DNA from 2 places in the Vibrio sabulosilitoris genome. Region 1 is predicted to be linked to the other one. Evidence: riboswitches for the same ligand, from Rfam matches in the RefSeq annotation. Region 1 holds a riboswitch; the other holds the start of a gene.

Evidence for each region. Region 1 has a riboswitch for lysine ahead of lysC (lysine-sensitive aspartokinase 3). Riboswitches for the same ligand answer to the same signal wherever they lie in the genome.
Region 2: it holds a riboswitch for lysine, as region 1 does, so the genes downstream of both, ACZ5R2_RS07355 (Na+/H+ antiporter NhaC family protein) here and lysC (lysine-sensitive aspartokinase 3) in region 1, are expected to answer to the same signal.

What each region holds. Positions count from the first base shown of each region.
Region 1 is NZ_AP029599.1:859,284-870,116, reverse strand. Features, by position in the region: gene ACZ5R2_RS04305 (single-stranded DNA-binding protein) at 1-398, opposite strand, end outside; gene ACZ5R2_RS04300 (LuxR C-terminal-related transcriptional regulator) at 718-1,404, shown strand; gene galU (UTP--glucose-1-phosphate uridylyltransferase GalU) at 1,528-2,400, shown strand; gene uvrA (excinuclease ABC subunit UvrA) at 2,541-5,363, shown strand; gene ACZ5R2_RS04285 (PglL family O-oligosaccharyltransferase) at 5,436-7,199, shown strand; gene ACZ5R2_RS04280 (pyridoxal-phosphate-dependent aminotransferase family protein) at 7,260-8,378, opposite strand; lysine riboswitch at 8,565-8,741, shown strand; gene lysC (lysine-sensitive aspartokinase 3) at 8,831-10,183, shown strand; gene metH (methionine synthase) at 10,278-10,833, opposite strand, start outside.
Region 2 is NZ_AP029599.1:1,529,387-1,540,219, reverse strand. Features, by position in the region: gene ACZ5R2_RS07370 (sulfite exporter TauE/SafE family protein) at 1-508, opposite strand, end outside; gene ACZ5R2_RS07365 (multidrug effflux MFS transporter) at 633-1,862, opposite strand; gene ACZ5R2_RS07360 (LysR family transcriptional regulator) at 1,954-2,847, shown strand; gene ACZ5R2_RS07355 (Na+/H+ antiporter NhaC family protein) at 2,953-4,542, opposite strand; lysine riboswitch at 4,656-4,855, opposite strand; gene ACZ5R2_RS07350 (H-NS family histone-like protein) at 5,459-5,869, shown strand; gene sohB (protease SohB) at 6,055-7,116, opposite strand; gene ACZ5R2_RS07340 (YciK family oxidoreductase) at 7,531-8,274, shown strand; gene ACZ5R2_RS07335 (DUF1244 domain-containing protein) at 8,521-8,835, opposite strand; gene ACZ5R2_RS07330 (Tim44 domain-containing protein) at 9,064-9,954, opposite strand; gene ACZ5R2_RS07325 (MFS transporter) at 10,327-10,833, shown strand, end outside.

The DNA.
Region 1 (10,833 bases):
TGCATCTGGCCACCAGCTGGTGCGCCCATACCACCGCCTTGCTGCGCACGGCCGCCAAGCATCTGCATTACACCATTAAAGCCTTGCACAACCACTTCTGTGGTGTAGCGATCTTGACCGCTCTGATCTTGCCACTTACGCGTTTGCAGTTGACCTTCGATGTACACCTGTGAACCTTTACGCAGGTATTCACCAGCCACTTCAGCCAACTTACCGAATAGGGCGACACGGTGCCACTCAGTTTTCTCACGCTGTTCACCAGTGGCTTTATCACGCCAACTTTCTGAAGTGGCGATCGTGATGTTTGCTACTGCGCCGCCGCTCGGCATGTAGCGAATTTCCGGATCGTTACCTAGGTTACCCACCAAGATAACTTTGTTTACTCCACGGCTAGCCATGATTTGCTCCGTATTCTTGTTTATTTCAAAAGACAGCGGGTAGGATAACACGCTTAGTGACAAATCGCCTAGCCAGAGCTGGGGCGATTCCTGTCACTGCTCCTGCCCTAAGTATGATTCAGAGATTAACAAGTGCATAATCAGTTGGATGAGAAAATTTCGAGTGACATCATCCTATCCCAAACCCGTTTTCAATAGTTGAGGATGATTTTTCCAAGTCAGACGCACTTTAATTGCGTTAGCACGGCAAGTCACGCGTATCCATGGTTTGCTGATAGTATGCCAAACGCTAGGAGCTACTATGTCATCTCAATGTACTATGCCATCTCAAACACCCTCGTCGTCACAACGAGCCATCTCACCAAGAGCGGAATACACACGAACTCTCTTCTTCCTCTGCGCTGACACTCAAGAGAACCATCTTCATATCAACCGACTTGAGCAGAATCTCGACCAGCCCATTTTGCGTATTACACCGCATGAGTTACTCGATAAACACCAGAAGTACAGACACAAAATCTTGTTGATTGACTATCCCACTCGCACCCTTTTTACTCAGCAGGTGTGTAGCTTACCTATCGACATTCTCGAGTTTGATACGATACTAATTAACGTCATGCAACGCATGACTACGGATGAGCTGGTACGCTACGGTAATTTAAAAGGCTTGTTTGAGCGGGGTCAGAATACCAATGAAATAGTCGAAGGCTGCCAGCAGGTGCTCAATGGCCAAAATTGGCTACCTCGTAAAGTAACCAGCCAACTGCTGCATTATTACCGACATACCTACAAACATAAAACCTCTCCAGCCGTGGTGGATCTGACCGCTCGCGAGTTGCAAATCCTGCGCTACTTACAGGGTGGCTCATCGAATATTCAGATGGCCGAAAGCATGTTTATCAGCGAGTTCACGGTGAAGTCTCATCTTTACCAGATTTTTCGCAAACTCAATGTCAAAAATCGTGTTCAAGCTGTGGCTTGGGCAGATTTACACCTAATCTCGTAATAATTACTTCGATTTAGATTGTTTGATCGCTAGGAATAATGATTAAGTCATATAAAAGGTGATACTCTATATGGCGGGAAGTAACGAAATGTAAAACCAAATACATAGATAAGGTTAGGTAAAATGATTAAAAAGTGTCTGTTTCCAGCTGCAGGCTATGGCACACGTTTTCTGCCAGCGACGAAATCCATGCCAAAAGAGATGATGCCAGTGGTTAATAAGCCACTGATTGAATATGGTGTTGAAGAAGCGATTCAAGCTGGCATGAACGGTATGTGTATTGTTACCGGTCGTGGCAAACACTCGATCATGGACCACTTCGACAAAAACTACGAGCTAGAGCACCAGATCAGCGGGACCAACAAAGAAGAGCTGTTGGTTGATATCCGTCAGATCATCGATAGCGCTCACTTTACCTACATTCGCCAGCGCGAAATGAAAGGTCTTGGCCATGCGATCTTAACCGGTCGTGAGTTGGTGGGTGATGAGCCATTTGCCGTGGTTCTTGCTGATGACTTGTGTGTTAATGAGCAAGACGGCGTACTCGCACAGATGGTTGCACTCTTTAAGCAGTTCCGCTGCTCAATCGTAGCCGTTCAGGAAGTTCCTGAAGATGAGACACATAAGTATGGGGTGATTTCTGGCGAAATGATCAAAGACGATATCTTCCGCGTCGACGATATGGTTGAGAAGCCTGAGCCAGGTACCGCACCTAGCAACTTGGCGATTATTGGTCGCTACATCTTGACCCCAGATATTTTTGATCTTATCGAGCAGACTGAGCCGGGCAAAGGTGGCGAAATTCAGATCACTGATGCGCTACTTAAGCAAGCTCAAGCAGGCTGTGTGCTTGCGTATAAATTTAAGGGTAAGCGATTCGATTGTGGCAGTGTTGAGGGCTACATTGAGGCCACAAACTACTGCTTCGAAAATCTCTATCTGAAAGATGAAAAAACCACAGAGTTAGGTAAGCACTCAACAGAAAAAACCGCTTAAGCGTTTTTTAGCCAACTGATTTAAAAAGTAAAGCCACCGTCCCCCTGGTGGCTTTACTGTTTTTATAACCAGTATCTTCTTTGAACAATGCGCACACTATGTAATACTTAAACATCTTCAAGTTTTACAGCGCAGCGAATATGGACAATATAGAAGTGCGTGGGGCGAGAACCCACAACCTAAAAGACATACATCTCACCATCCCACGCGACAAACTGATTGTCATCACCGGCCTCTCTGGTTCCGGCAAATCGTCTCTTGCGTTTGATACGCTTTATGCAGAAGGTCAGCGCCGCTACGTGGAGTCGCTTTCGGCCTATGCGCGTCAATTTTTGTCGTTGATGGAAAAGCCTGATGTCGACCACATCGAGGGGCTTTCTCCTGCCATCTCAATCGAGCAGAAATCCACCTCACACAACCCACGCTCAACCGTCGGCACGATCACCGAAGTTTATGATTATCTGCGCCTTTTGTACGCTCGCGTTGGTGAGCCACGTTGCCCGACCCACAAAGTTGCCTTAGCGGCACAAACCATCAGCCAGATGGTGGATAAAGTGCTCGAGATGCCAGAAGGCAGTAAGATGATGCTGCTTGCTCCTATTATCAAAGAGCGCAAGGGTGAGCACGTTAAAACGCTGGAAAACCTTGCAGCTCAGGGCTTTATTCGTGCACGTATCGATGGGGATATCTGCGATCTCTCTGATCCACCGCCGCTAGAGCTACATAAAAAGCACACCATCGAAGTGGTGGTTGATCGCTTTAAGGTACGTGATGATCTACAGCAACGATTAGCAGAATCGTTCGAGACAGCGATCGAGCTCTCTGGTGGTATTGCCGTCGTCGCGCCGATGGATGGAGACGGCGAAGAGGTGGTGTTCTCAGCGAACTTTGCCTGTCCTTACTGTGGTTACAGCATGCAAGAACTTGAGCCTCGTTTGTTCTCGTTCAATAACCCGGCGGGCGCCTGTGGCACTTGTGATGGATTGGGTGTACAGCAGTACTTTGATCCTGCTCGCGTGATCGTGGATGACTCCCTGAGTCTTGCTGAGGGTGCGATTCGCGGCTGGGATCAGAAGAACTATTACTACTTCCAGATGCTCACCTCACTGGCTAATCACTACGACTTTGACCTTAATACCCCGTTTAAATCCCTATCAAAACCAATTCGCGATGTGATTTTAAAGGGCTCCGGCCGAACTCAAATCGAATTCCATTACGTCAATGATCGCGGCGATATTCGAGTCAAGCGCCACCCTTTTGAAGGGATCTTAAACACGCTTGAGCGTCGTTATCGCGATACCGAGTCGAACTCCGTGCGTGAAGATCTGGCGAAGTACATCTCGACCAAATCCTGCTCAAGCTGTGACGGTACACGTCTGAGAATAGAGGCGCGTAATGTATTTATCGGCGAAACGACTCTGCCTGAGATCGTAGAGCTGAGTATTGCCGATGCACTGGGCTTCTTCCAGTCACTGCAACTTGAGGGACAAAAAGCGCAGATTGCCGATAAGGTCATGAAGGAGATCAATGACCGCCTGCACTTTCTCGTCAACGTCGGCCTGAACTACCTCAACCTATCGCGCAGTGCCGAAACCCTCTCAGGTGGAGAGGCGCAACGTATTCGACTTGCCAGCCAAATTGGCGCTGGTCTTGTCGGGGTGATGTATGTGTTGGATGAGCCCTCAATTGGCCTCCACCAGCGCGACAACGAGCGCCTCCTCAAGACCCTGACTCACCTGCGCGACCTGGGCAACACCGTGCTTGTGGTCGAACACGACGAGGATGCCATTCGCATGGCGGATCATGTCATCGATATTGGCCCTGGTGCCGGGGTGCACGGCGGTCAAGTTGTCGCCGAGGGTAAGGTGGATGAGATCATTGCCAACTCAAACTCTCTGACTGGGCAGTATTTGAGCGGCGAAAAGGCGATTATGATCCCGACTGATCGTACACCAATTGATAAAAAGAAGGTGGTGAAACTAACTGGTGCTAAGGGCAATAACCTAAAAAATGTCACCCTTACGCTCCCTGTCGGACTGTTTAGCTGCATAACGGGGGTCTCTGGCTCAGGTAAATCGACCCTAATCAATGATACCTTTTTCAAAATCGCTCACACCGAGCTTAATGGCGCAACAACCCAGGTACCGGCGCTGTACAATAAGATTGAAGGTCTAGAGCACTTTGATAAAGTCATCGATATTGACCAAAGCCCGATAGGGCGAACTCCACGCTCTAATCCGGCCACCTACACCGGTATCTTTACGCCAATTCGAGAGCTGTTTGCCGGTACCCAAGAGGCTCGCTCACGCGGCTACAAACCTGGGCGCTTTAGCTTTAACGTCCGTGGAGGGCGATGCGAGGCATGTCAGGGGGATGGTGTGATTAAGGTTGAGATGCACTTTCTGCCTGACGTCTACGTGCCATGTGATGTGTGTCAGGGTAAGCGCTACAACCGTGAAACCCTCGAAGTGCGTTATAAGGGCAAGAGTATCGATGAGGTACTGGAAATGACGGTCGAAGATGCACGCAACTTCTTTGACCCCGTGCCAGTGATCGCGAGAAAACTGCAAACCTTGGTGGATGTCGGTCTCTCCTATATTCGCCTTGGACAGGCGGCAACCACGCTGTCAGGCGGTGAAGCTCAACGGGTTAAATTGGCTCGTGAGCTGTCAAAGAGAGATACTGGCAAGACATTATATATCCTTGATGAGCCGACCACAGGTTTGCATTTCCATGATATTCAGCAACTGCTCACTGTGCTGCATCGTTTGCGGGATCATGGCAACACCGTGGTAGTGATTGAACATAATCTCGATGTGATCAAAACCGCTGACTGGATTGTTGACCTTGGCCCTGAGGGAGGACAAGGAGGCGGTGAGATCATTGCACAAGGCACACCTGAAGACGTGAGTCTGGTCGAAGGCTCACACACGGCTCGCTTCTTGAAGCCTATGTTAAAGTGAGCAAAATAGGTAAGATAGGAAACCAGCCTTGCGCTGGTTTCTTTTTTGGGCAACCCTCACTCAGAGCAAATTATGGCCACTATCCATGTTAGCGGGACACAACTTCAGCCGGCAAAACCGGTTATCCCTTTAAATCGTCCATTCATCATGGCGCTCAGCGCGGTGTTCCTGCTATTTATGCATGTTTTTATGCCTAACCCGGGAGGCTCAGGCTTAGCGCTTACCTTCAACAATACTACCTGGGCTGGCCTTAGCCTAGCTATTGGCCTTGGTTTATATCAAATCAGCATCAACCACTACCTGCGTTACAACAAGTTCACTATAGGTCTGTTGATTGCCTGTGGTTTACTCAGCCTGCCAATGCTGTACTCCGCTGCCGACATACCAACGGTCGCACCGCGCATACTCGCCTTGTGGTCTGGATGGGTGTTTTTTATCGCCTTGCAGCAGTTTCGTTTGGGCAATAAACACAAGCAGCGAATCCTAGAGCTTATCGTTATCGCCAGCGTGATTGAGGCACTAATTGGTTATGGGCAGTATTTCTGGTTAGAGCCGGGCAATCAATTTGGCTATAACGCTATCGACAATCGCCCCTATGGTATTTTCCAACAAGCGAATGTGATGGCCAGTTTCCTTGCGACTGGACTGGTTCTATCAGGCTATCTATTGGCACGCAAAAACAACCGCTACAGTACACTGCTCGATACTGGTTTGCACTATATCACTCCGCTACTTCTTACCCCTATGTTGGTGGTTCTAGCCTCACGAACGGGCTGGATTAGTGCACTTGTTGTGGTCGTGATGATCATGCCCTACTTATGGCGCTTTTCTACCAAACGCCGTGCCTTGACTTGGCTAGCGATGGTTGTGATTGGCACAGGGCTCGGCTTTGTCGCAAGCCAACATCAACACAAGACCGAGTTTATTGCACAAAAAGTGACCCTGACGGATGTCCGACAAGATATCTACTCTCAAGCAATGGATATGATGATTGAGAAGCCGTTTACTGGCTGGGGCTATGGACGGTTTGAATCGCAATACACCCTGTATACAGCGCGCCAACATCAAATCAACCATAAATATCAACCTGGCTTGCCGGCGATGGACCATCCTCATAACGAAATCTTGTTGTGGGGGATTGAAGGTGGGATTGTCCCGTTATTTGGGCTATTGCTGGTTGCCCTACTGACTGTGGCGCGGATCAGACAGGCAAAGCCGGGAACTCGTCTTGCTTTGCTGGCGCTTTTTGTACCGCTATTGCTCCACTCTCAGCTTGAGTATCCCTTTTACCACTCAGCGATCCATTGGATCGTTCTGATCATCTTGCTGTACTGGGTTGACCAGCGCACGAGCAAGCTAAGACACGCCCACTTTTCACCCTTGATCAAAGCTGGTTTACGTGTGAGCTGCTTGGTTGTTCCCGTTGCTACAATGACCTACATGGTCAGTGCTATGCATACCAACCATGTCCTGACTCAATTTGAGCAGTCTTCGCCTAAGGACCCCAAAATCCTTGAGCGAATCTCTAACCCGTATGCATGGGCAGAGCGTTATCAATGGGCAATCTACAGCACCTATTTTGATATTGGCCTACAGACGGGTGACCATAGCTACACCCAAGTCTACATAAACTGGTCACTTGATATGATCAAACGTAAACCAAGGCCTGAGCTGTATAAGAACTTGATATTGGCGTATTCTGCGATGGGGGATGAGCGTAAAGCTAAGCAGGTACGCACTGAAGCCGAACTCTTGTACCCAAGGCTCGCTTTTCCGGCCCAGAGTCGCACCGCTCCTGTCCGAGCTTCTGTTATCACTCCAGACTTGCAACCGTGACGGCATAAGAAAAATCGCCAAGCGCCACCAAACTCCATGTTTGGCGGCGCCAGAAAAAAACTAGCGTAGCTTCTCCTCAAGCGCCTTTAGACATAGCGCGACGTTTTGCTCTGAGGCACCATAGCCCATCAAGCCAATCCGCCATGCCTTGCCAGCAAGCGCGCCCAAACCAGCCCCAATCTCAAGATTGAACTCATTGAGTAGCTCTGAGCGCACCTGCGCTTCATCGATGCCTTCAGGCACATAAACGGCGTTGAGCTGAGGCAGGCGATATGCCTCATCAACCACAAACGTAAAGCCAAGACTCTCCAGCCCCTGCTTTAGCTTGTCGTGCATTGCTTGGTGACGCGCCCAGGCTTGCTCTAGACCCTCATTTTGGAGTATGACTAATGACTCGTGGAGCGCATAAAGACTATTCACCGGTGCAGTATGGTGATAGCTACGTTTACCCTCACCACTCCAGTAACCCAGCACTAGGCTTTGGTCGAGAAACCAACTTTGAATAGGATGGGTACGTGATTGAATCTTCTCGATAGCTGCTGGTGAAAACGTTAATGGAGAAAGGCCTGGCACGCAGGATAGACACTTCTGACTTCCAGAATAGACCGCATCCAACTGCCACTCATCCACTTTGAGTGGAACACCTCCGAGCGAAGTAACGGTATCAACTATGGTTAGCACACTATGACGTTTAGCCAGTGCGCCCAATGCTTGCGCATCACTGACGGCACCTGTCGATGTCTCAGCATGCACAAAAGCCAATATCTTAGCATCTGAGTGCTCAATCAGTGCCTGCTCTACCTTACTCACTGAAACTGGGGTTCCCCAGTCATCGTCTATCACTATCGCTTCACCACCAGCACGGACAACATTCTCTCGCATCCGCTCACCAAACACCCCATTACGACAAACAATAACTTTATCACCTGGCTCAACTAAATTGACAAAACAAGCCTCCATGCCCGCACTACCGGGGGCAGATACCGCAATAGTAAACGCATTTTGGGTTTGAAAAGCGTATTTAAGTAGGCTTTTGAGCTCATCCATCATCTGGATAAAGAGTGGGTCGAGGTGACCAATCGTGGGTCGACTCATTGCCTGAAGCACTTGTGGTGAGATGTCTGATGGGCCAGGTCCCATCAAGACTCGACGAGGGGGAATAAAGCTTTGGATAGACATACATCACTCCATTGAAATTTATTATTGTAAAACTAGCGACGCCGTTAAAGCATCGACCAGATAGGAACAAAATTGGACAGTTAAGTATAGAGTCACCAGCCAACCTATTGGGAGCAAATAGCAAAACTGCTAACAACTTCAAATATTGATTGACATTTTTGCACCAAAGCCGTTCAATGATCGACATAGAACAGAAGAGGAGCGCTGCCCAGGCAGGTGGATAGTGGAATCGCAATTCCGATACTATTTACCGAGGGGGAGTAGCGCCGAGATAGGAATTTTTTGCGAGATTTTCCTGTCGGTTGAATGGGCTGAATCCCTTCAACTGTCATCAGCTCAGTCTGATGATGAGCTTCTGAGGTCGTGACGGCACTTTTCTCACCCTCTGCTCACCCATTCCCTCTTCAAACATACTGGACGTTTAATCTTTTTGAAGTATAGGGAGACCAACTGTGAGCACATTTAATGTCGCCAAATTCGGCGGAACAAGCGTAGCCAATTTTGACGCCATGAGTCGTTGTGCAGCGATTATCGAGAGCCACCCATCAACACGACTTGTCGTGAGTAGCGCCTGCTCAGGCGTAACCAACTTGTTGGTGGCACTTGCCAATGGTGTTCCTGAGCAACAACAGCGCAGTGAGATCCTGCAGCAAATCGCCGATATTCATGAAGCTATCCTGGCAAAACTCAATCAAGCAGATGAGGCAGCTGCTGAGGTATATGCAATTCTAGATACCATTACCAGCCTAGCTGAGGCTGCCTCGATCCAATCTAGCACTAAGCTAACGGATCATTTGGTTGCGTGTGGTGAGCTGATGTCAACCCACATCCTTGCCCAATTAATGCGCGAGCAAGGCATCAACGCGGTTCGCTTTGATATCCGCGAAGTGCTCAAAACCGATAGCAACTTTGGCCGTGCAGAGCCAAGCCTTGAACAAACCGCTGCTCTTGCCAAGGATATGTTGGTCCCTTTATGTCGAGAGCAGGTGGTAGTGACCCAGGGCTTTATTGGCTCAAATGATGAAGGTGATACGACAACGCTAGGACGAGGAGGCAGTGACTATAGTGCCGCCCTAATCGCAGAAGCGGTTGAAGCATCAGGACTGGAGATCTGGACCGATGTTCCAGGCATCTACACTACTGACCCACGTATCGCTCCCAATGCCGCTCCTATCGCTGAGATCAGCTTCAGTGAGGCCTCAGAAATGGCCAACTTTGGCGCGAAGATCCTTCACCCATCAACGCTGGTTCCTGCGCTGCGCCACGACATTCCTGTATTTGTGGGCTCCTCACGTGAGCCAGAGAAAGGTGGGACTTGGATCCGCCACTACGCTGAAACCACACCGCTGTATCGTGCACTTGCACTGCGCAGTAACCAGACCATGGTGACTCTGCGCAGTGCAAAAATGTTCCACGCCTATGGCTTCCTCGCTAAGGTGTTTGAGATCCTAGCCAAGCATAAGATCTCGGTCGATCTTATCACTACCTCGGAGATCAGTGTGTCGTTGACCCTTGATCAAACTGATACCTCGGGTGGTGCACCGCAACTGCCTGTCGCTGTTCGCGAAGAGCTAGAAGAGATGTGTCATGTAGAGGTAGAGCACAACCTCAGCGTGGTAGCGCTTATCGGCAACAATATGAGCGCTTCAAAAGGCTGTGCAAAACAAGTCTTTGGCACATTGGAAGACTTCAACCTACGCATGATTTGTTACGGTGCTAGCCAACACAACCTGTGCTTCTTGCTCCATGAATCTGTTGCTAAGCAAGCGGTGCAAAAACTTCACCAAGAGCTGTTTGAGAAGTAATGACTTTTCCATAATGCTTGTTGCCCCCAATCGCCGGGGTTGACCAAAACTAAGCCCCTCATTGTAAGGGGCTTTGTTATTTTTTTATCAGTGATTAGCCATTAATGTTGGGCCCTAACCACTTTTCTGCCTCTTCAAGCTCCCAACCCTTGCGATCGGCGTAGCTCGCAACCTGGTCTGGTTGGATCTGAGCAATGGCAAAATAGCGAGATTCAGGGTGTGAGAAGTACCAACCTGATACCGAGGCCCCAGGCCACATCGCGTAGCTTGAGGTCAGTGACATGCCAATATTTTGCTCAACATCGAGCAGTGACCAGATGCAGCCCTTTTCGGTATGCTCAGGACATGCAGGATAACCTGGTGCAGGGCGGATCCCTTGGTAGTTTTCACGGATCAGCTCTTCATTAGAGAGGGCTTCGTCCGCAGCATAACCCCAAATTTCCTTACGTACTCGTTCATGCAAGTACTCAGCAAATGCCTCCGCAAGGCGATCGGCAACCGCTTGGATCATGATCGCGTTGTAATCATCACCCTCGGCCTTGAACTGATCAGCAAGCTCACGCTCACCTATACCACCCGTCACAGCAAAACCACCAATCCAGTCCGGCTTACCGCTCTCTTTTGGCGCGATATAGTCAGATAGACAGTAA
Region 2 (10,833 bases), 670 kb from region 1:
GTTTTGTCCCTGACAGTCCCATCTCTGTGCCACCAAGGGGCATCAGCTCAAGACGACCGGCAAACATGAGTAACGCGACGACAAGCAGAGCACAGCCCATAATTAAACGAATCATTTGGCGATCAAGTCCGGCAACCAAACGGGCTCCAATCGTCGCACCAACACAAGCCGACGCAATCAGACTCAAGAGTGTCGTAATATCGACCTCAACTGCGGTAAGAAAGATCAGCGATTGAACCACAGTAGCGAGGGCGGCTTGCGCGTTTAAGGTGCCGGGCAAGTCTTTGTCATCAACTAATTTAAACTGTTTGTAGCCAGCGGTTTTAATCGCAAAGCTGCCAACACCTAAGGTGTCACAGAAGTTGGCAAAAGCACCAATTGCGCCCACTGCGACTACATTGGTCGTTTGCTCTGTGTGGCGCTTGGCTCGCCATGCTTGCACCAGCATGAAGATAAAGGTCAGACCGCCAATAATCAGACCAGCCTGAAGAAGGGTTAACACGCTCATTTTATGTCGCCGTATAGTAAAAAACGCGCGATTTTAACCACAATTTGGCGACTGTGCCACGTAATAAACCAACTTTTACTCTTTAGGCTAATTACATTAACAAATCTCTAGCAACACTTTGTTACTAGATATGCTCATTATTGTAATCGTCTAACTTCTCTTCGCCGCCCAATATAAACTGATAGAGGACTCTCGAGGACAAAAAGAACAGCATCAACCCGGCACAGACTAGGTAAAAGCGTCCAAGGCTAGCTTGATCAACTACCCAAACTTCAACCAGTACTGCAGCCATAAGACCTGCTAGGATCATTTGCACCGAACCTGACAGGGCCGAGACCGCACCCGCCTGTTGTTTATGCGGGGTGAGCAGCAGCGATATTGAGATAGGAAAGGACAGCCCTTGAGCAAAGGCAAAACCAGTAAAAGCAATCACCAGGCTATGAGCGCTAGGGGTACTCGCTAACAGCCACACACCCGCGATAGACACAATCCCCATTGCTAAGGCAAGCAAGTACTGTGAGCTTAGATGACGGTTGAGAACATTAAGGGCAATGGTGCCGGCCAATAGGCCCAGTGAAGGAATAAGCATCACGCTACCATACTGGGCAACTGTCATACCATGCACAGTCTGCATTAAGAACGGCAATAGGCTTAGCGTGACCACTGCGCCAGAGAATGTAATCCAGTTGTAGCTTGCGCTTTGAATCACCTGCCAGTTGACCATCAGCTTGGCATAATTCACCGCCACTGTGCCTGGTTTAAATCGCTTTTTTGCATATGGTAAGGTCTCTGGCAGTACTCGCCAGCCAAGGCCAATAATCACAGCAAGATAAACCAATACAGCCGCAAAAACAGATTGCCAACCAAACTCAAAGGCCAACCACCCTCCCAAGACCGGAGCGACAATAGGGATAATTGATGCGGTCACCGATATATAAGACAGAGCCTTGGTTAACTGGGCACCATCGTAGCTGTCTCTGAGCACGGTGCGACCAAGCACCGAGGCACTTCCTGCTCCCAAGCCCTGTAATAGACGACCCACCACCAGCGCCAAATAGCTGTCTGCTAATGTTAGACAGACCAGGGTTCCCAAGATATAAATCCCCTGGCCGATAAAGAACACAGGGCGACGACCGATGGCGTCTGATAACGGACCATAAAACAACTGTGAGCCACCAAAGCCAATCAGAAACAGCGTCACCACCAACTGGATGTCCGTTGAACTCACCACCAATGAGTCGCTCATCAGTGGCAGTGAGGGTAAGTAAATACTCACACCAACTTGGCCAGTTGCAATGATCATCATCGCTAACAGCATCGGGGTAGGATTAAATGAGGGGTTATTTTTATTCATGCCCGTAGTCTATATTATTGTTTCAACTGTGATAATTGGGCATTATGGAAACTGATTAATTCCAACTAGGAAACAATAAACGGGGGACACCATGGACTGGATCGAGTGTGTCAATACATATATTAAGGTGGTTGAGGAAGGGAGCTTTAATGGCGCAGCTCGTCGGTTGAACACCACAAGCTCGGCGGTGAGTAAGCGTGTGAGTTGGTTGGAAGACAAGATAGGGACTCAACTATTGCGTAGGACTACCCGCTCTTTATCGCAAACAGAGGCTGGGGTGTTGTTTTATCATGGCAGTCGAAAGTCGATTGAAGGCTGGCAATCTCTGGTCGATGAAACTCGCTCACTGAGCGCATCCCCCAAGGGCTTGCTTAAAATTGGCGCGACGGTTGCAGTGGGCTCTAAGTTTCTTGTGCAGTATTTAAACGAGTTTCTAGAGCTTTATCCTGATATTCGTATCCAGCTAATCACCACAGTGCCTGGCCAAATTCCCGAGATGAACCTCGATGTGTTTATTTCTCGTGAATTAGAGCAACTTAATTCACTCAGTGTGAGACAAACACCACTGTTAGAACGCCAAGTCGGCCTCTATGCTGCGCCACGCTATATCGAAAAGTATGGTCAGCCCGAGTCCCTTGAGGATCTACAACATCATAATGTGTTGATTTGGGGCGAGCGCCCCGAGCGAGAATACCGTGTCTTAAACAACAAGCGTCTGCTGGTTAGTGGTAACTTCTCTACCACCAATCCAGAAGCCCTTTTTTATGCAGGAAAGGCAGGGATGGGGATAATGATCGTCAGTGAATTTATGATTGAGCATGAGGTAAAGAGGGGTCAATTGGTTCGCCTCCTACCCGATATTAGTGCCGAGGAACAAACTGTCTATGCATACTACCCCAAGCTTGATTACGAGCACACTCGTACTCGATTATTCGTTGACTACCTTAAACAGCGCTTGGTCACCGCTCATATCGACCCAAGCTAATTTAATAGACTCTTTAACTTGAGGTCACTTGGGTATAGAAGTCATAAATAACAAAAACGCCGCTCGACAATATCAAGCGGCGTTTAGCGTTACGTTTTTACCAAATTACGCTTTCGCGCAGCTTGCCATCTTAGACTTAGACATTGCTGATAGAGCAAAGCATACCGCAACAAAGGCGACTGCCGTTGCAACAAATGAGATTGCGATCGAAGAGCTAAAGCCTAGCGTGATGTAACCAACTGCTGAGATCACAGCCACTGATACCGCATAGGGCAGCTGAGTCGCTACGTGGTCAATGTGGTTACAACGTGCACCTGTCGAAGACAAAATGGTTGTATCCGAGATTGGTGAGCAGTGGTCGCCAAATACCGAACCACCAAGTACGGCGCTTAGCATTGGTAGCATCAGGGCGATGTCCGTCGCTGCTGCCATATCACCAGCGATTGGTAGCATGATGCCAAACGTACCCCAAGAAGTACCGGTCGAGAAAGCCATGACACCCGCCAGCAAGAATAGAATAACCGGTAACCATTGTGGACCAATATTGCCTTCTACCAGTGTCGACAGGTAGCTACCTGTGTTCATATCACCGATAACCGTACCGATTGTCCATGCAAACACCAGGATCAGGATCGCACCAAACATCGACTTAGCACCTACCCAAAGTGCATGACCGATTTCAATCGCTGGCATGCCTTGTTTGAATACCGTCACAAGAGCGACAACCAGACCGATCACGCCGCCGTAGATCAGCGAGCGACCCACATCGGTGTTCTCAAAGGCACCAAGAAGGCTGAAGGCCTCGCCTTCCGCGGCAAGCTCTGAGCCGCCAGTATAGAGCATGGCAACTACCGTGGCTGCGATAAGCGCGACGATAGGTAGGATTAGATCCGATACTTTACCGTTTTCACTTGGCTCAATACCAAGGTCTTCGTTGAGCTCTTCTTTTGCTGACTTGTCGTCTTCAAAGCCATGGCCTTGTGAGGCCTCAATCTCATGCTTACGCATTTGACCAACGTCAAGTTGGAACCAAACCACGGCAAAGACCATCAATAGCGCAAATACCGCGTAGAAGTTCATCGGGATCATGCGCACATAAGCGCCGATTGCAGAGTATTCAGTTACACCATGAGAGACCAAGATACCTGCAACGATCGTCATGATGTAAGCACCCCAACTTGAAGCTGGCATGAGTACACACATAGGTGCTGCAGTTGAATCAAGGATATAAGCCAGCTTAGAGCGTGATACGTAGTAGCGATCGGTAACCGGGCGAGAGATCGCGCCGACTGCTAGGCTATTAAAATAGTCGTCAATAAAAATGAATACGCCTAGAAATGCCGCTAGAAGCTTAGAGCCACGCTTGCTCTTAACTCGAGACTGAGCCCACTCTGCAAAAGCACGAGTTGCACCAGAAAGGGTTAGCAATGCGGTCATCATGCCAAGAAGCACAAGGAAGCCAACAATACTCATATTCCACTCGTTGACACCGCCGTCTTCAACAAACACACTTGAGACTACCGAACCTACGTAGCCTGCAGATGCTGACAGAGAGTAGCCGTTAAGCAGCAGCGCACCAAGCACAGTACCAACACCAAGAGAGAGTAATACGCGACGGGTTACAATCGCTAATGTGAGAGCTACCAAGGCTGGTATTAATGACATCGGGGACGATGCAAAATCGATTAAATTCATGATCTTCAAAAACCAAATTCATTGTAGTTATGTGGTCAGAGATCTACTGTAGTGAAACCAGCACCGATAAGTGATGGCTAGAGATAAGAAAGGTCGGCGAAAGCCCAACCCAACCCCACAGTAGCGCTCCATAGTAATTTCTACCCCACATACCTTGTGAGTATAGACTATGGCAGTGTTGCGTCTTTCGAGCGCAACCCCAGCAAACTGCCTTGATGAGCAAGTCTACTTCGGCGATAGAGCCTTTCACGTGGGTTCATTGGCATCACCCCAACCAACGCTACTGATCTACTATCGCGCCTCTACCGCTTGAGCTTTAAAATTAATCACCTCACAAACAAGAATTTGCAACAGATTTAACATGCTCAAGCATTAGGTGCGGGTCATTCTACTTATGGAATTTTGATTTGCAACACATTATACCTAGATAACTGTCACATCGCCTAAGAGGCGCACCTAGCGTGCTACAGATGCGAAACCTTCCCCAAACCTTCAATTAACCAATGGTCAACTTGAGGCAAAACCTTAGTAGCTGATAGCGTCACACAAGCGTGATCTAGATCACGCTGCAGTGAAAGCTGCAGGATATTCCCTACTTTTGTTAAAAAAAGAATATTTTTAGCCATATGATTTGTTTTGCGACATTTTGAACAAAAACCACTCAAAAGATAAGATAAAAAAGTCACTAAAGGATGTTTTAGTGCATAAGTTCACTACTGTGGGAACAATTTTTAGACTCTAGTGTCAATAAATGAAGCAATTATTCTAACTTTTGCGACAATAAAAGCGCGATTTAGATTGCGAAATTTTAATCTTCCTATAGTATGCGCGAGCATATTGTCTATATATTATTGTCACACTCTAATATTGGGTATATGATATTTAATGTTGACTTAATTAATTAATGGGAAGAGTCATGTCGGAACTAACAAAAACACTACTTAATATCCGTAGTCTTCGTGCCTTCGCACGTGAACTAACTCTAGAGCAACTTGAAGAAGCGTTAGAAAAATTTACCCTTGTTGTCGATGAACGCCGCGACGCGGCAGAAGCTGAGCAAGCAGCAAAAGCAGAACAAGAAGCAAAACTTGCTGCTATTGCCGAGCAAATTTCTAAAGATGGTATCGACGTTGAAGCATTAATTTCTGCGTTGTCTGGTGAAGCGACTAAAACTAAGCCAAAAGCCAAACGCGCTCCTCGTCCAGCAAAATACAAATATGTCGATGCGTCGGGTGAAGAGAAAACATGGACAGGCCAAGGCCGCACTCCATCTGTTATCCAAGCTGCGCTGGATGAAGGCAAGTCTCTAGAAGACTTTGCAATCTAAACTTTCAAGTTTCACTTGATATGAAAAAAGGCTCATTTATGAGCCTTTTTTAGTATTTTGTGCATGCAATTTGGTATGTGAACCAAATAAGTAATATTTACTTATTTCTGACAAAAGACCAACAATAGTGAGTTAGGACCCTGAAGGCTATGGCAACTCACATTGTAGCCCTAAGTATCTTGGGGTTATACAATCGGTTTTTGAGCACGCTGAATAAGTTTTAGTAAAACATTATCCGCCACTTCACCGGCAACGCCTACCAACTTGTCTGCCAATTTTTTCTTCTGTACATATTGAATCTGTAGCACGGTTTTGTCTTTACATGCTGCCACAATAATATCGTCAGAGGTGGTAATTTCGTCTACTAGACCTTTGTCTTTTGCGGTGGTACCAAACCAATGCTCACCCGTTGCAACGCTTGATAGATCAAGCTGTGGGCGACGTTGGCGAATATAATCTTTAAACAAGTCATGCGTTTCTTCAAGCTCTTGCTTAAACTTATCCCGAGCTTTATCGGTGTTTTCACCAAACATAGTCAATGTGCGCTTGTATTCACCTGCAGTTAGTTGCTCATATTCAATGTCATGCTTTTTTAGCAGTTTATTGAAATTGGGCAATTGGGCAATTACACCAATAGAGCCAACGATAGCAAAGGGAGCTGAGACTAATTTATCGGCAATACAAGCCATCATATAACCGCCACTTGCTGCGACTTTATCCACGGCAACAGTCAATGGCAGACCAGCTGCTTTAATTCTATCCAATTGAGAGGAAGCCAAACCGTAACCATGCACCATTCCCCCACCTGACTCTAGTCGAAGTAATACCTCATCCCCCTCTCGAGCCACCGAGATAATTGCGGTGACTTCTTCGCGCAGAGACGCGACTTCTTTAGCGTCAATACTGCCATGAAAATCAAGAACAAACAGATGTGGTTCACGCTTTGTATCTAGCTGCTTTTCTTTTTCAGCCTTTTTAATCTCTTTTTCGCGTGCCTTGTTCTTTTCTTTCTCAGCTTTATTCTCAGCTTTATCTCGAGCCTTGATAAAAGCAGCATCATGTAGATGATGTTCAAGTTGCTCGATGTTTTGCTTATAAGATTGGCTGAGGTCAGTGATCTCTAACTCACCTTTAGTTCTATTTTGCTTACCATTGACCGCCTTTGCTAACACTAATAACACAACGATAGCAATCACTATCGTGGCGATTTTGGCGAAAAATAGACCGTAGTCCAACAAAAATTCCAATATTCTTCCCTCTATCATATTTCAAATACCGACAAAACAGATCAGCTGTAAGCTTAGAACCAGATTGCACGACTAACTGTCTCACAACAGAGCAAACAAGATCCATCGGTGTCACCGTGTTCAATTAAGCCGAACGTAGTTATTGTTTTGTACTTTATTGTTAGGCTATTGTACTGTTCAGGAAGAAATAAACACAACTGACAATTATACTTAAGTAACTCAAAGGTGCGTTTTTGTTCATATTTGCTTGGTTAATTGGTGCCGAGGGCGAACAGATTGAATCTATCGCTTCGATCCCTACAGAAGACAACAAGCAAAGCAATCCTCCCGGTAAAGGAGAGCCAACGACCTCAAAAGTTACTTAGGGACTCACTACCTCATACTTGATTACACGACGTAATAGGGAATCGTATTTTGGATTACTTAGTCTCAGCTGATACATTAAAAAACAAGGTTATATTAGTTACCGGAGCAGGAGCAGGTATTGGTAAACAGGCCGCTCTGAGTTTTGCACAATATGGTGCCACGGTCATTTTACTTGGTAGAACAGTCGACAAGCTCGAAGCAGTTTACGATGAAATTGAGGCTGCAGGCTACCCACAGCCCGCCATTATCCCCTTGGATATGATGGGAGCGACTAAACAGAATTATCTCGACATGGCTGATACCATAGAGGGACAATTTGGCCAACTGGATGGGGTGCTGCACAATGCAGGCGCACTTGGTGTCCTGTGCCCATTTGATCAGATAGAAGAGAGCATGTTTGATGAAGTAATGCAGACCAACGTCAAAGCGGCCATGTTGATGACCCAGGCGCTGTTACCCCTATTAAAGAAAAGTGAAGATGGCCGACTAGTGTTTACATCTTCAACCGTCGGTCACCAAGGACGTGCATTCTGGGGGAGCTACTCTATCTCTAAATTTGCCACTGAAGGAATGATGCAAGTATTGGCGGATGAATACAGTGACTCCAACCTAAGAGTCAATGCAATTAACCCTGGTGGCACTCGCACAGGAATGCGCGCCAAAGCTTTTCCAGCCGAGGATGCCTCAGAGTTGAAAACGCCACTCGATATCATGCCCCTCTATCTGTATCTCATGGCACCAGAAGGACGAGACATACACGGTCAATGCATTGACGCACAGCCTAAAAATTAAAAAGGGGCGAGGATCGGGTTACACTTCGTTCCGAGGTGCGAAGAAAGGTGCGAGGGACGAGTTACACTTTGTTCCGAGGTACGAGTAGTCTGCTAGGTGTGGTAGTTTCATCGTTTCTCAAAAAGTGGTGCCGCCGTTTACTTAGATTAAAAGCTCGCAACCTCGCTTACGGTGAGCGAGTCACCCACAACGCGCGCTGGACTCCTCGCTCCTCGTAGGGCAACACCCATCCTCGAACCTCGAAACTTACTTGTTTTTGGCCTCGAAGGCCGCGAGTTGCTCCGGGGTGGCTGGGAGTTGATGGTTGGTCTTCCACTCGTCGTAAGTCATGCCATACACTCTTTGACGCGCATCGTCGATATCGATGTCCAACGCGAGTTGCTCGGCTTCTGCCTTGTACCATTTGCTAAAGCAATTGCGGCAGAAGCCTGCCAAAATCATTAAGTCGATATTTTGTACCTGCTTATTCGCGTCAAGGTGTGCGAGCAAGCGACGGAAAACAGCCGCATCCAGTTGGTCTTGCTGCTGTTGTGATAGCTGCTCGTGTTTATGCTTATTCATTCAGCGACTCCTTGTCTGTTTGTTCAAGATAAGCTTGGGGGACGAAAGTTCTGGATAATATCTGCCAGCTTAAGTTTATAACTATATACCTTATCTATACTCCAGTGACCTCAAGGTGCAGTTTCAGCGAGATTTGCTTGGGTATAGAAGTTAGAGATAGGTTAAGAGTACCTAAAAGCACAACGCCCAAGCGTTTGCTTGGGCGTTGTAAACTGAATAACAAGTGAGTTAGCTTTGGATGCCGACGATCAGCCATGGGGCATTAGGGACGGTCAAATCGCGCTCTAGGTGCCAGATATCTTGGATATCCTCTTCAATCGCTTCAACCGTATCACGATAACGACCCGTAAATTGCAGACTGAGCTGAGCGCTGTTTGCGTCGTAGTCGGCACGCACAATTTCCGCGTCCACGTACATAACGTCGGTATGCTGTTCGCCAGACAGTTTTGCACGCTCGGCGCTCAAATCTTCAAATAGACTTGCTGATACATATTCACGGATCGTTTCAAGCTCATTATGATTCCATGCACCTTGCAAAATACGGTAATGCTCACGAGCGCCATTAATAAACGCCGCTTGATCAAAACCGGCTGGATAGTTATGTGGGACATCAGTTTGAGCACCGAAACCCTGCGCACTTGGTTGTTCAGGGGCACCCGACTGCTCAAAGCTTTGCATATTAGGTCTATCCATATTCGGAGCCTGACCACCGAACGCTGGTTGTGAACGATACTGATTCATGCTGCCCTGGCGACTGCCAAGCAAACCACGCATCAGCTTAAATCCAAAATAGGCAATCAAACCGATGATCAAAATATCCATAAATTGAATACCTTCAAATGCTCCGCCAAAGAACGCAGCGAGCAAGCCACCCGCTAACAGGCCACCCAGAAGGCCCCCCATCATACCACGACGCCCTGAGTTAGCCGCTGCAGGGTTCTGCGTTTGGTTTTGATCGCGACGTAAGGTATTAGTGTTTTGCTGTTGCTGTTTTGGAGCCGGCGCTGTTCTAAAGCTCTTACCAAATGATTTACCGCCACCAAATCGTTTTGCTTCCGCGTAGGGTGCAACCGACACAGAGACGATGATCAGTGCGATAAGAGAGAGTAAACGTTTCATACAGTTCCTTGATAGATGGATGATTGCAACATCATAGTAACGTCATCCTGTTAGTTTTGGAACTTTGCGACGTTGAATTGATGTATCAGGATATTGCAGATTGCGCAATGCTGTAACCAAGGTCACGAAACACCACCAGCACAAGCATTGACGTTATAAACCATGGTTCATAATATATACCCAAGTGACCTCAAGATGCAGTTTCAGCGAGATTTGCTAGGCTAGCCGCCCTCAGTTTTTAGCCAAGTCGGTCACTTGGGTATATTGACTATTGTAGGACCGATTCTATCTTCGCACTCCGTCGATGGTAAACAGCGACTCCCGGACTTAATCTCAAACTATCTTGCCAGTTGGCAATCATAAGGAACATTGATGGCTAACCACCAATCCACACTGCTTCGCTCGCGACGCTTTCTACCCTATTTTGTCACTCAGTTCTTTGGTGCGTTCAACGACAATATCTTTAAAAATGTGCTGTTAATTTTCGTCGCGTTCGCTGGCAGCGCTGCGCTGCCGATTTCAAGTAATCTGTTTATCAACCTAGCAGCTGGCTTGTTTATCCTACCCTTCTTTCTTTTCTCTGCGACTGCAGGCGTGCTTGCCGATAAATACGAGAAATCTTGGTACATTCGCAAGGTCAAGTTGTTTGAAATCTCGATCATGCTGCTGGGTGCAATTGGTTTTATTACCCAAAGCTATCTGATTTTGCTCTTGCTGCTGTTTTTAATGGGCACGCAATCGGCCTTTTTTGGTCCAGTCAAATATGCCTTACTTCCCCAGCAGCTCAAACAAGAAGAGCTGGTATCAGGCAACGCTTTGGTTGAGACTGGCACCTTTCTCGCCATATTACTTGGCACCATCGGGGCTGGATTTATCGCC